Regions from separate parts of the Streptomyces sp. NPDC056452 genome, predicted to be linked through region 1. Evidence: riboswitches for the same ligand, from Rfam matches in the RefSeq annotation. Region 1 holds a riboswitch; each other region holds the start of a gene.

What was found. Region 1 has a riboswitch for cyclic di-AMP ahead of ACFQ6X_RS31800 (transglycosylase SLT domain-containing protein). Riboswitches for the same ligand answer to the same signal wherever they lie in the genome.
Positions count from the first base shown of each region.
Region 2: another riboswitch for cyclic di-AMP. It lies ahead of ACFQ6X_RS13905 (transglycosylase family protein); the one in region 1 lies ahead of ACFQ6X_RS31800 (transglycosylase SLT domain-containing protein).
Region 3: another riboswitch for cyclic di-AMP. It lies ahead of ACFQ6X_RS10710 (M23 family metallopeptidase); the one in region 1 lies ahead of ACFQ6X_RS31800 (transglycosylase SLT domain-containing protein).

Region 1 covers NZ_JBHTRI010000043.1:48,372-52,524, reverse strand. The annotation lists gene ccrA (crotonyl-CoA carboxylase/reductase) at 1-23, opposite strand, end outside; gene ACFQ6X_RS31810 (flavodoxin family protein) at 400-852, shown strand; gene ACFQ6X_RS31805 (hypothetical protein) at 936-1,172, opposite strand; cyclic di-AMP (ydaO/yuaA leader) riboswitch at 1,528-1,712, shown strand; gene ACFQ6X_RS31800 (transglycosylase SLT domain-containing protein) at 1,717-2,574, shown strand; gene ACFQ6X_RS31795 (response regulator transcription factor) at 2,672-3,307, opposite strand; gene ACFQ6X_RS31790 (sensor histidine kinase) at 3,307-4,153, opposite strand, start outside.
Region 2 covers NZ_JBHTRI010000011.1:179,482-183,634, reverse strand. The annotation lists gene eno (phosphopyruvate hydratase) at 1-1,156, opposite strand, end outside; gene ACFQ6X_RS13905 (transglycosylase family protein) at 1,497-2,186, opposite strand; cyclic di-AMP (ydaO/yuaA leader) riboswitch at 2,187-2,357, opposite strand; gene ACFQ6X_RS13900 (transglycosylase family protein) at 2,648-3,616, opposite strand; gene ACFQ6X_RS13895 (cytochrome P450) at 3,722-4,153, opposite strand, start outside.
Region 3 covers NZ_JBHTRI010000008.1:136,586-140,738, forward strand. The annotation lists gene ACFQ6X_RS10705 (GntR family transcriptional regulator) at 163-867, opposite strand; gene ACFQ6X_RS10710 (M23 family metallopeptidase) at 1,090-1,878, opposite strand; cyclic di-AMP (ydaO/yuaA leader) riboswitch at 1,891-2,059, opposite strand; gene ACFQ6X_RS10715 (M16 family metallopeptidase) at 2,252-3,634, opposite strand; gene ACFQ6X_RS10720 (pitrilysin family protein) at 3,661-4,153, opposite strand, start outside.

The sequences.
Region 1 (4,153 bases):
ATGGCCTCGGTCATTGCATCCATTCCAGCCTCTCCTCTTCGATATGGCCAAGTCGTTCAAGGAAGTGGTACGGAGCTCGGCGCATCCATCGACGTTGAAAAGGCTATGCAATTACTGCGGTACGCCATACCCTTAGGGGCCCCCTACAAGAACCCCAGGAGGGGGGATACCCCACCCCGACGGCAGTGAGCACACCCCTTATGGGCCCGGGGTTCCGTACCCCTGGACGCACGGCGCTCCCAAGGCCCCAGGGACCGCCCGCGCACAGCCGGTCAGCGACATGGCCGAGTCGGGCAACGCCCGCCCGCCGCGCCAACCCGCTCTTCGGGCCGGGCCGTGCAGGCTGCCGGCGCGCGCCTCGCTTGCGGTCGGCGGGTCGGGGCGGCAGGGTTCCTGGGTGTGGCCACTCTGCTGATCGTGCATCACACGCCCTCGCCCAACTGCCAGGCGCTGTTCGAAGCCGTCGTCTCCGGTGCGACGACGGAGGAGATCGAAGGAGTCAGGGTCGAACGGCGCGCGGCGCTCACCGCCACCGCTTCCGACGTGCTCGCCGCCGATGGCTATCTCCTGGGGACCCCGGCGAACCTCGGCTACATGTCCGGCGCCCTCAAGCACTTCTTCGACCAGGTCTACTACCCGTGCCTGGACTCCACGCGCGGCCGCCCCTTCGGCTACTACGTGCACGGCGGCAGCGACGTCACCGGCGCGCTGCGGGCCATGGAGTCGATCACGACCGGCCTGGGCTGGCGCCGTACGGCCGACGCCGTGACGGTGACGGGCGAGCCGGCCAAGGCCGACATCGAGGCGTGCTGGGAACTGGGAGCGACGGTCGCCGCCGGGCTGATGGGCTGAGGCGGCGCGCCCTCCAGGGCGCTGCTCGGCCCGGCTGCGAGCTCCGGATCACGCCATGCCGGGCCGGGCCTACCGTCCGCCGCTCAGTGCGGCCGCCAGGTGAGCTTGCCGCCGCCCACCCATCGCACCGTGGCGGGGTCGTCGAGGTCATGGACGGTGATTCCGGCCGCGGTGGCGATGAAGAGCACGTCCGTCATCGCCGTCGCCCTGCCGACGATCTCTCCGTTGATCTCCACGATGCGGAACGGCGGATCTCCCGGCTGAACGGCCAGGACGGTGATCGGCGGGTTCGAGGGGCGAGGGCTCGCGCTTTCGGTCATGCGTGGATCGGTTCCACACGGACGGCTGCGGTATGCCCAGGAGCGGCATCAATGAGCTGTATGCCTGATTTGGTCGTTTTTAGGGATTAATCCCGTCATTCATAAGGCCCATATCGTGCGGCCCGTGATCTTTCGCCACAGCGCAAATCGCCCTTAACGGACTCCGTGACCAGCGTCACCTGTCGCGCCGACGACGTCGTGAGCCGCCGGCCGGTTCCCTTGTGCGCCAAGAAAGTTGGCTTCGCGGTGTGGGCTCGATTACATGAATTTCCATCATTCGATCTTGCGAATGAATTGTGATCACCAATTCAGGGCTTGTTCCTTTCGCTATTTCTCGCCTACGGTCACCCTCACTCCGGATGGAACGCCGAATCCTGCCGCCGTCCGGTAACCCGACCACTCACGTACGGCAGGAGCGGGGGACCCAGGTAAGCGCCGATCCGGTTTCCGGAGCGGCTCGGGGTGAAGTCGCATTCGCGTGCGACCGGGCATCTCCAGCCCGAACCCGACAGCTCACTTCGCAGGCGACGGAGAGGAATTCACCATGCCCGCAAAGGGTAAGCACCGTCGTTCCAGGACCAGTTCGCTGACCCGCGGCATCATCGCCGTGAGCACGGGCGGAGCCGCTCTGGCCCTCCCCGTGATCGGTGCGACCGGCGCCTTCGCAGCACCGGCCCAGCCGGTCGCCATCGAAAAGGCGTCGACGTCGACTGCCGTTTCCGCAAAGGGAATTGCGGCCAAGAAGTCCGCGCCCGTCACCTATTCCGTGATCTTGGGCGACTCCCTCGCCAAGATCGCACGCGGACATTCCGTGAGCGGTGGCTGGCAGGAGCTGTACAAGGACAATCGCGCGGCTGTCGGCGACAACCCCGACCTGATTCGCCCCGGTCTGAAGCTGACCATCGGCGCCAAGGCCGAGAACAAGGCCGCGAAGGCGGGCAAGGCCGAATCCAAGGCCTCCGACGCTGCGGACCGCGCCGAGAAGAGCGCCGACCGCGCCGACCGTTCCGAGCGCACGAGCACGAAGCTCGCCGCCCAGGGCGCGCCTGCCGCCGCTCCCGCGGCCCAGCCGGCCGCGTACACGAACGACCTCGACGGCTGGATCAAGGAGTCGCTGGCGGTCATGGCCGAGCACGGCATCCCCGGCAGCTACGACGGCATCCACCGCAACATCATGCGTGAGTCCTCGGGCAACCCGCTCGCCATCAACAACTGGGACTCGAACGCCGCCGCGGGCATCCCGTCCAAGGGTCTCCTGCAGGTCATCGACCCGACCTTCGAGGCCTACCACGTGCCCGGTACGTCGACCGACAGCTACGACCCGGTCGCCAACATCACCGCCGCGTGCAACTACGCCGCAGACCGGTACGGCTCGATCGACAACGTCTTCGGAGCCTACTGACACACGGCCGTGTGACGGCTGAGCACGATCGACGGGTGGTGCGGGTTCGGACGAACCCGCACCACCCGTCCGCGTGTCCCGGCCTCCTGCGCCGGTCCTACGACTTCAGGTAGTGCAGCACCGCGAGGACCCGGCGGCTGTACTCCGTGGTGCTCGGCAGCTCCAGCTTGTCGAAGACGGAGCCGAGGTGCTTCTCGACCGAGCTCAGCGACAGGTGCAGCCGCTGCGCGATGGCGGCGTTGGTGCGGCCCTGCGCCAGTTCCTGGAGGACCGTGCGTTCCCGGGGCGTCAGCCCGGCCAGCGGATCGCTGTGGGTACTGCGGAGCACCAGCTGCCGTACGACCTCCGGGTCGAGCACCACACCTCCCGCCCGGATCCGCTCCAGCGCGTCGAGGAACTCGTCGACCTGCGCGACCCGGTCCTTCAGGAGGTACCCCACTCGCTCGGCGCCCCCCGACAGCAACCGGGCCGCATAGGCGCGCTCGACATGCTGGGACAGCACCAGCACGCCGACCGCCGGCCACCGCTCGCGGATGTCCAGGGCGGCCCGCAGCCCCTCGTCGGTATGGGTGGGAGGCATCCGGATGTCGACGACGACGAGGTCAGGTGTCCGAGCCTCGGCTTCCCGGATGAGGGATGTTCCGTCGCCCACCGCGGCGAGGACGTCGTGCCCCTCCTCCGCCAGCAGCCGGACGAGGCCCTCCCGGAGCAGCGTCGAGTCCTCGGCGAGCATTACGCGCACAGCAGCTCCGCGGTGATGGTGGTCGGTCCCTTCGGGGGGCTCTCGATGTGCAGCAGGCCGTCGAGCGCGTCGACCCGGCTCCGCAGCCCGGTCAGCCCGCTGCCGGCGGGATCCGCACCACCGGTGCCGTTGTCCCGGACCCGCACCGAGACCCGGTTCCCGTCGCCCCGGACGGTGACGGAGATATGCGTGGCACCGGAGTGCTTGGCAGCGTTGGTGACGGCCTCCGAGACCACGAAGTACGCGGCGGTCTCCACCGGCCTGGGCAGCGGCACCGCGAGATCGAACTCCATGCGCAGCGGAATCACGCACCGCTCGGCCACGCCGCCGAGCGCCTCCTCGAGACCCAGGCTGTCCAGCGCCGACGGATAGACGCGCCAGGCCACCTCCCGCAGCTCCGTGAGGACGTCCCTCGACTCCTTGTGCGCCTGCCGCAGCAGCGCTTCGGCCTGTTCCGGCGTCCGGTTGCGGCGGGCGCGGCCCAGGAGCATGGCCAGGGCGACGAGCCGCTGCTGTACGCCGTCGTGCAGATCGCGTTCGATGCGCCGGCGCTCCGTGTCGACCGCTTCGAGGACCCCGGCACGACTGGCGGCGAGTTCATCGATCCGCTGTTCCAGCAACTCCCGCGCGGAGGGGCCGAAGTGCTCACGCGCCAGCCGGGCGTCGAGGGCGTCCAGGGAGACGAGCCCCTGCAGGTCGAGGAAGAGCAGGACACCGCCGAGGGCGGCCTGGGGCAGCAACTCCTGCCAGCTCGTGGTCGACCGGACCACCCCGGCCGCCAGGAGAGCGGCCAGTACGGCCCCGAACACGAGCAGCCCGGTCACGAAGGCGAACAGG
Region 2 (4,153 bases), on a different contig from region 1:
TGATCTGGCCGCAGTTCACGGCGACGGCGAGGTCGGCGATGGTGACGTCCTCGGTCTCACCGGAGCGGTGGGACATCATGCACTTGAAGCCGTTGCGCTGGGCCAGCTCGACGGCGTCCAGGGTCTCGGTCAGCGAACCGATCTGGTTGACCTTGACGAGCAGGGCGTTGGCCGAGCCCTCCTCGATGCCACGGGCCAGGCGCTCGGGGTTGGTGACGAACAGGTCGTCACCGACGATCTGCACCTTGCCGCCGAGCTTGTCGGTGATGACCTTCCAGCCGGCCCAGTCGTCCTCGTACAGCGGGTCCTCGATGGAGACCAGCGGGTACGCGGAGACGAGCTCCTCGTAGTACTCGGTCATCTCGGCGGCCGAGCGGGACTTGCCCTCGAACTCGTACTTGCCGTCCTTGTAGAACTCGGACGCGGCGACGTCGAGGGCGAGCGCGATGTCGCGGCCCGGAACGTAGCCGGCTTCCTTGACGGCTTCGAGGATCAGGTCCAGGGCGGCGCGGTTGGACTCGAGGTTCGGGGCGAAGCCGCCCTCGTCACCGAGACCCGTGGACAGGCCCTTGGTCTTCAGGACCTTCTTCAGCGTGTGGTAGATCTCCGCGCCCCAGCGAAGGGCCTCGGAGAAGGACTCGGCGCCGATCGGCGCGATCATGAACTCCTGGATGTCCACGTTGGAGTCGGCGTGCGAGCCGCCGTTCAGGATGTTCATCATCGGAACGGGCAGCAGGTGCGCGTTCGGGCCGCCGAGGTAGCGGAACAGCGGCAGGTCGGACGCCTCGGACGCGGCGTGGGCCACGGCCAGCGAGACGCCGAGGATGGCGTTGGCGCCGAGGGAGCCCTTGTTCTCGGTGGCGTCGAGGTCGAACATCGCCTGGTCGATGAGGCGCTGCTCGGTGGCGTCGTAACCGACGAGCTCCGGGCCGATCTGCTCGATGACGGCGAGGACGGCCTTCTCGACACCCTTGCCGTGGTACCGGTTGGGGTCGCCGTCGCGAAGCTCGATGGCCTCGAACGCACCGGTGGAGGCGCCGGACGGAACAGCAGCACGTCCCGTGCTGCCGTCGTCGAGGCCAACCTCGACCTCGACCGTGGGGTTGCCCCGGGAGTCGAGGATTTCCCTGGCTACGACGACGTCGATGGACGGCACGAGGCATCTCCTTCTGGGATATGACGCTGGTTGTGCAGGGTCACTGTGGCCTTGCGCCACGAGCCTAACCGGCTCGGCCCCCTGCGTCGGCCGACCGCCCGTCCCCTGGGACGAAAAAGGACCCAAGGGCCTGCATTCCGGGCAAAGGTCCAGAAATCTACTGACGAGTAACCACAATAGTTGAACGATCACGCACGCGGTGGGCCCGTGCGGCGCACCGCGGACACGACCCCGGCCCGGCGCACACGGGGGTGAGTGCGCCGGGCCGGGAGGGAACACGTGGGGTGCCGCCGGACACCCTTACGCGGTCCCGAAGCCTTCGGGGAGGAGAGACCCGGGACTACTTCAGGTGGAGCTGCTGACCCGGGAAGATCAGGTCGGCGTCCTCGACGATGTCGTCGTTGAGCTTGAACAGCTTCTGCCAGCCGCCCTTGACCTTCTTCGCGTCGGCGATCGTGCTCAGGGTGTCGCCGGCCTTCACCTTGTACTCGCCGTCACCCTTCTTGACCTTGTCGCCGGTCGGGGTCGTGACGGTCTTCGAGGCCTCGGGGGCGGTGCGCTTCTCGCTGCGCGTGGTGGGCTGCTCGGCCTTGCGCTCCGGCTGGGCGGCCTTGTCGGCGCCCGTCGCGGAGGCGTCGACACCCGGGTCCACACCGTCGTTGGTGAGGCCGCCGGCACCGGCGCAGGCCCAGGCGCCCGGGCCCTGCAGGTCGAGGAGCTTCTCGGCGGCGGTGATCTGCTGAGCCTTGGAGGCCAGGTCGGCGCGGGCGGCGAACTGCGTGCCGCCGGCGGCTGCCCAGCTGGACTGGGAGAACTGCAGGCCGCCGTAGTAGCCGTTGCCGGTGTTGATGGACCAGTTGCCACCGGACTCGCACTGCGCGACGGCGTCCCACGTGGCGACGGAGGCGGCGGAGGCGCCGGTCGCACCCATCAGCGGAACGGCGACTGCGGCACCGGTGACGCCGGCCAGGGTGGCGATACGGACGGCCTTGGACGGGCGACGGTGCTTGCCCTTGCTCGAAAGCAGCATGGTTCTCCTCACCGACGCCTACGAGGTGAGCTGTCGGGTTCGGGCCTGTGAGTTGCCCGGTCGCTCGCACTGGCAAGCGACTTCACCCCCAGCCGGTCCTCACCCGTCTTCCGACGGCCGGGTCCGGCACTTACCTGGGTCCCCCGCTCCTGCCTACGGCGCTTTACGCGTCGAATCCCTTCGGCCGACGGCAGGATTCGGCGTGACGGTCGAAGGTGCCCGCGGTGCGAGCGGTTCCGACCGTAAACATAGGCAACCCCCACATTCAAAGATGGACATCACGGACAATCAGGCCTTACCCGCAACGGGCGAAGGATCGTTTTCGCAGGTCGGAGGCGTCGTCGGCGAACCGGGCGGGCGGGCAGCGTGAGTTGACGCAAAGAGACCCATGTCTCACTTAGACATAAGTGGACATAGGCCTCTGAACTGCCCCCGATTATGGGGCGTTTTCCCGAATTGGATCAGTTGCCCGCGGCGGCTTCCGCACCGGCTCCGGCGGTCTTCTCGTCCGCCTGGGCGCCCAGGTCGAGACCCAGGTCGAGGTTCTGTCCGGGAAGGATCAGGTCCGGGTCGGAGCCCAGCTCGTCCTTGTTGGCCTCATAGAGCGCCGTCCAGCCGCCGGGCAGCTCCTGCGCGTCCGCGATCGCCCAGAGGTTGTCGCCCGCGCGGACGGTGTAGGTGCCGTCGCCGCCCTTGCGTGCGTCGGCGTCCCCGCGCGAAGCGTGACGGCCGGACTCGCGCCCGTCCGTCGAGCCCGCACCCGCGCTCGCCTCCGGGGCCGGCGTGCCGCGGTGCTTGCCGCCCGGCGCTTCCGTCGAACCGTCAGAGGCCTCGGACGTCTCCGGCGAAGGAGAGGTCGAAGGGGCGGCCGTGTCGGATCCGGTCGACTTGTCGGCTTTGCCGCTTTCGCCGCCCTTGTTGTCCGTGTTCCGGTTCCCGCTCGCGTCGTCCGACGCATCGGACGAGGGGGTGGCCGACGCGTCGTCGGACGGGGTCACGGTGTCCGACGGCTCGGTGGTCGGCTCACTGCCCGGGTCGACACCCGGGAGCGTGTTGTCCAGCGCGAGCCCGGAGATCACCGCGCAGCTGGCCCACGCCGTCACCCCCTGGTCGTCGAGCACCTTCTCCGCCACGGATATCTGCTGCGAGCGGCTGGCCAGGTCGGCACGGGGCGCGAACGCCGTACCGCCGTAGGCCGACCAGGTGTCCTGCGAGAGCTGCAGGCCGCCGTAGTAGCCGTTGCCGAGGTCGGCGCTCCACATGCCACCGCTCTCGCACTCGGCGACCCGGTCCCAGGTCGAGGCGTCGGCTGCGTGCGCGCCGGTCGCGCCGAGCAGCGGGATGGCGATGGCCGACCCTGTGACGCCTGCGGCGACGACGATGGCGGGTGCCTGCCGAGGGCGACGGTGTCTGCCGTTCGCGGAGCCCATGGGATTGCCTTCCGTGTGACTGACGTGTGACTGGTGAGTCGAACGGTGAACCTAGCCGCACTCGAACGTGTGTCACAAGTCGATGCAGCGGAGATCACGTGAAAGTCACAGAGTTGACAGAGTGTCACTTTTTTCGGAGCGCTGTCCGGGATCGAACTCGACGGGAAGAGTGCGAAGTCCGCGCATGATGAGCCCGCCCCGCCACCGCAAATCGGTAGGTTCCGCAGCAAGCCGCAGGTCGGGAAGGCGTCGCAGCAGCGTCGCCAACGCCGCCTGGCCCTCCAGCCGGGCCAGCGGCGCACCCAGGCAGTAGTGGATGCCGTGCCCGTACCCGAGGTGCTGATTGTCACTCCGCGCGAGATCCAGCGTGTCCGCATCGTGGAAGCGCTCCGGGTCCCGGTCGGCGGCGGCCAGCACCACGAGAACGGGGTCCCCGGCCTCGATGCGCTGTCCGCCCAGCGTCACGGGTTCGGTGGCGTACCGCCAGGTGGCGAGCTCCACCGGACCGTCGTACCGCAGCAACTCCTCGATCCCCGT
Region 3 (4,153 bases), on a different contig from region 1:
GTTCCGGACCGGAATTACTTCCTCGGCAAAGCCGCGGTATCCCCATCGGGAGCCGCGGCTTTGTCGTTTCCGGGAAGTCCGCGACGTTGGTGAGGACGACCTGAATTCGGGCAGCAAAAAGAAAGCCCTCCCGAATTCCCTTCTTTGTATACGGCGCCATTGTTAATGCCGGACACCTGCGATGTTTACAGAATGTTGCGAAGTCCTCACCCGGGCCGGACCTGCCGTGCGGCCGGGCCGGTCCGTGCGCCGCAGCCGGTGGGCGGCGGTGGCCCGCTCGGCATGCTGGGCCGCGAGCGCCCTGGCCCGTTCCGCGTCACCGCGCGCCACGGCGTCCACGATGGCGCCGTGCTCGGCCCAGGAATCGGCGGGGCGGGCCGGATGCTCGACCGTGTACATCCAGGCGATCTTGTGCCTGAGCTGGGTGAGCAGCGAGATGAGGGCGGGGCTGCCCGACGCCTGTGCCAGCGTCTCGTGGAACCAGCCGCCGAGCGAGCGCAGATCCTCGCCCTCGCCCCGGCGAACCCGCTCCTGTCCCAGTCTGACCAGCCCTCGGAGCACCTTGAGGTGTGCCTCGGTGCGACGCTGGGCGGCGCGGGCGGCACCCAGTGGTTCCAGGAGCATGCGGATCTCCAAGAGGTCGGCGGCCTCCTGCTCCGTGGGCTCGGCGACACAGGCGCCGGCGTGCCTGCGGGTGACGACGAACCCCTCGGACTCCAGGGTGCGCAGTGCCTCGCGCACCGGGACGCGGGAGACCCCGTACCGACGTGCGAGCACCTCCTCGGTGAGGCGGCTGCCGCGTTCGAAGACACCGGAGACGATGTCGTCACGGATTGCCGTGCATACCGAATGCGCGGGAATGCGCATGTCCGAACCTCCGCCTTAATCCCCGCGAAACGCGGCCGATCGACGCCTGTTCTGTGACTCTATTGCAATCAGCCGCAATTTCCGATGGCGGAGCGGAATCCATGGATATCTTCCAGCCGACGAGTACTTCTGCGGCGGTTCGCGGCGGAGCGGTCCCGGGGCGGCACGACGAAGGCCCCGGCGGGTGCCGGGGCCTTCGGAAAGCTGTGCGACAGGAGGGTCTCAGACCTGGAGACCGTGCGCCCGGAGGTAGGCGACCGGGTCCATGTCGGATCCGTACTCCGGGGTGGTCCGCGCCTCGAAGTGCAGGTGCGGTCCGGTGGAGTTGCCGGTGGAGCCCGACAGGCCTATCTGCTGCCCCGAGGCGACGCTCTGTCCGACGGACACGCCGATCGAGGAGAGGTGGCCGTACTGGGTGTACGTGCCGTCCGTCATCCGGAGCACGATGTTGTTGCCGTACGCGCCGCCCCAGCCCGCCTCGACGACCGTCCCGGCGCCGACGGCGACGACGGAGCTGCCGGACGCGGCGCGGAAGTCGACACCGGAGTGGCTGCCGGAGGACCAGAGGGCACCGCTGGACTTGTAGCCGGTGGTCACGGAGGAGCCGGCGACCGGGAGGTGGAAGGAGTTCAGCCGGGCGCGCTCGGCGGCGCGGGCGGCGCGCGCCTTGGCCTCACGGACCTCCTTGGCGCGGGCTTCGGCCTTGCGCTTCGCCTCGGCCTTGGCCTTCGCCTTGGCCGCCGCTTCGGCCTTCGCCTTCGCCGCGACGTCGGCCTGGTGCTGCTGCGCCTCGGCCTGGGCGTCGATCTGGGCGGCGAGAGTGGTGTCGAGGGCAACGGCCTGGGTCAGACCGGTGACGGTGAGGGCCTCGGAGTCCGCGGCGAGGGCCGGGGAGGCCATTCCGCCGATGACGCCGGTGGTGGCCAGAGCCGCGATGCCGGCGACCTTGGCGCTCCTGCGCGTCAGGCGGCTCGGGGCACGGTGCTTCCCGGTGGCACGGGTGAACGCCATGGAGGGGCTGATCCTTTCCTTCCTTCTCGCCTACCGGGTTAGCTGACGGGTTCGGAGCAGGAAGGTCTCCTACGGATCCCCCCGCCTCGTACGAGACGCGGACATCCGATTCACCCCAGGGACTACGTGGGTCCCCGGCTCCCCAGGCTCGCGCCTGACGGGGACTCGGCGATGACTGCCCGGCGCCGCGGATGCGGCATACGTCTGGCGGACAGCCGAGCCGACGCTAGGCCGGGCGACTTTCAATCACCAAACGGACAGGTCGCTTTGTCGCACATCCCACAGGCCATACCTGAACGTTCTTCACCAAATCAGACAAAAAGGAGAACCCCGGCGAGAAGGCACTCGCCGGGGTTCGCTTTGTTCTGTTCTGTCAGCCGGTGACGACCGACACCTCGCCGATACCCAGCGCCCTGACGGGCTCCGCGATCTGCGAAGCGTCTCCCACGAGGACCGTGACCAGCCGGTCCACGGGGAACGCGTTGACGACCGCGGCCGTCGCCTCCACCGTGCCGGTCTCCGCCAGGCGCGCGTACAGCTGGGCCTGGTAGTCGTCCGGGAGGTGCTGCTCCACCTGGTCGGCGAGGGTGCCCGCGACCGATGCCGCCGTCTCGAACTTCAGCGGGGCGACCCCCACGAGGTTCTGCACGGCGGTCTCGCGCTCGGCGTCCGTGAGCCCCTCGGCCGCCAGGGTGCGCAGGACCTTCCACAGGTCGTCCAGGGCCAGCCCGGTGGACTCCGTGTCCACGGAGCCGCTGATGGCGAGCATCGCGGCGCCGGTCGCCCCGGAGACGGATCCGGGTGCCGTCGAGCGCAGCACCTGGCCGAAGGCCCGGACGCCGTAGGTGTAGCCCTTCTCCTCGCGCAGGACGCGGTCCAGCCGGGAGGTGAGGGTGCCCCCCAGGCAGTACGTGCCCAGGACCTGGGCGGGCCAGACGCTGTCGTGCCGGTCGGCGCCGATCCGGCCGATCAGCAGCTGCGTCTGCACGGCTCCGGGACGGTCCACGATCACCACCCGGCCGGTGTCGTCCGCGGTGATCGGCGGCACCGGGCGCGCCTGGCCGGCGTTGCCCGACCAGTCACCGATGGTGTCCGCGAGCAGCGTGTCCAGATCGACCCCGGTGAGGTCACCGACGATGACAGCCGTCGCGGTGGACGGGCGGACATGGGCGTCGTAGAAGGCGCGCACACCCGCGGCGTCGATCCGCCGCACGGTCTCCTCGGTGCCCTGGCGCGGACGGGACATCCGCGCCGTGGCGGGGAACAGCTCCTTGGAGAGCTGCTTGGCGGCACGCCGGGCCGGGTTGGCCTGCTCGTGCGGAATCTCGTCGAGCCGGTTGCCCACCAGGCGCTCCACCTCGCTCTCGGTGAAGGCCGGCGCCCGCAGCGCTTCGGCGACCAGGCCGAGCGCCTTGGAGAGCCGGGAGACCGGGACCTCCAGCGAGACCCGGACACCGGGGTGGTCGGCGTGCGCGTCGAGCGTGGCACCGCAGCGCTCCAGCTCGGCGGCGAACTCCTCCGCCGAATGCTTGTCGGTGCCCTCGGACAGCGCGCGCGCCATGATCGTGGCCACACCGTCCAGACCCTCGGGCTCGGCGTCGAGCGGCGCGTCCAGGAAGATCTCCACGGCGACGACCTGCTGGCCGGGGCGGTGGCAGCGCAGCACGGTCAGGCCATTGGGCAGAGCGCCGCGATCGGGCGCGGGAAAGGCCCAGGGCCTGGCCTCGCCTGCGGTCGGCTGCGGGTGGTACTCCATCGCTACTCCAGTCACGGCGGCGTCGGTCACTTCTCGGCCCCCTCGTGGTCGTCGGTGCTGCCTGCGGCATCCTCGGCCTCGTCCGCCGGCTCGACCGGCTCGTAGACCAGGACCGCCCGGTTGTCGGGACGCAGATGCGCCTGGGCGGCCGCCTGGACCTCCTGCGCGGTGACGTCGAGCACCCGCTGCACCGCGGTGAGCGCGAGCTGGGGGTCGCCGAACAGCACGGCGTACCTGCACAGTTCGTCGGCGCGGCCCGCGACCGTGCCGAGCCTGTCCAGCCACTCGCGCTCCAACTGGGCCTGCGCCCGCTCCATTTCCTCGGGCGTGGGGCCCTCGGCCGCGAAGCGGGCCAGCTCCTCGTCGACGGCCGTCTCGATCTGCGGCACCTCGACACCACCGGACGTCTTCACGTCCAGCCAGCCCAGGGAGGGCGCTCCGGAGAGCCTGAGCAGCCCGAATCCCGCGGCCACCGCCGTACGGTCGCGCCGGACCAGGCGGTTGTGCAGCCGGGACGAC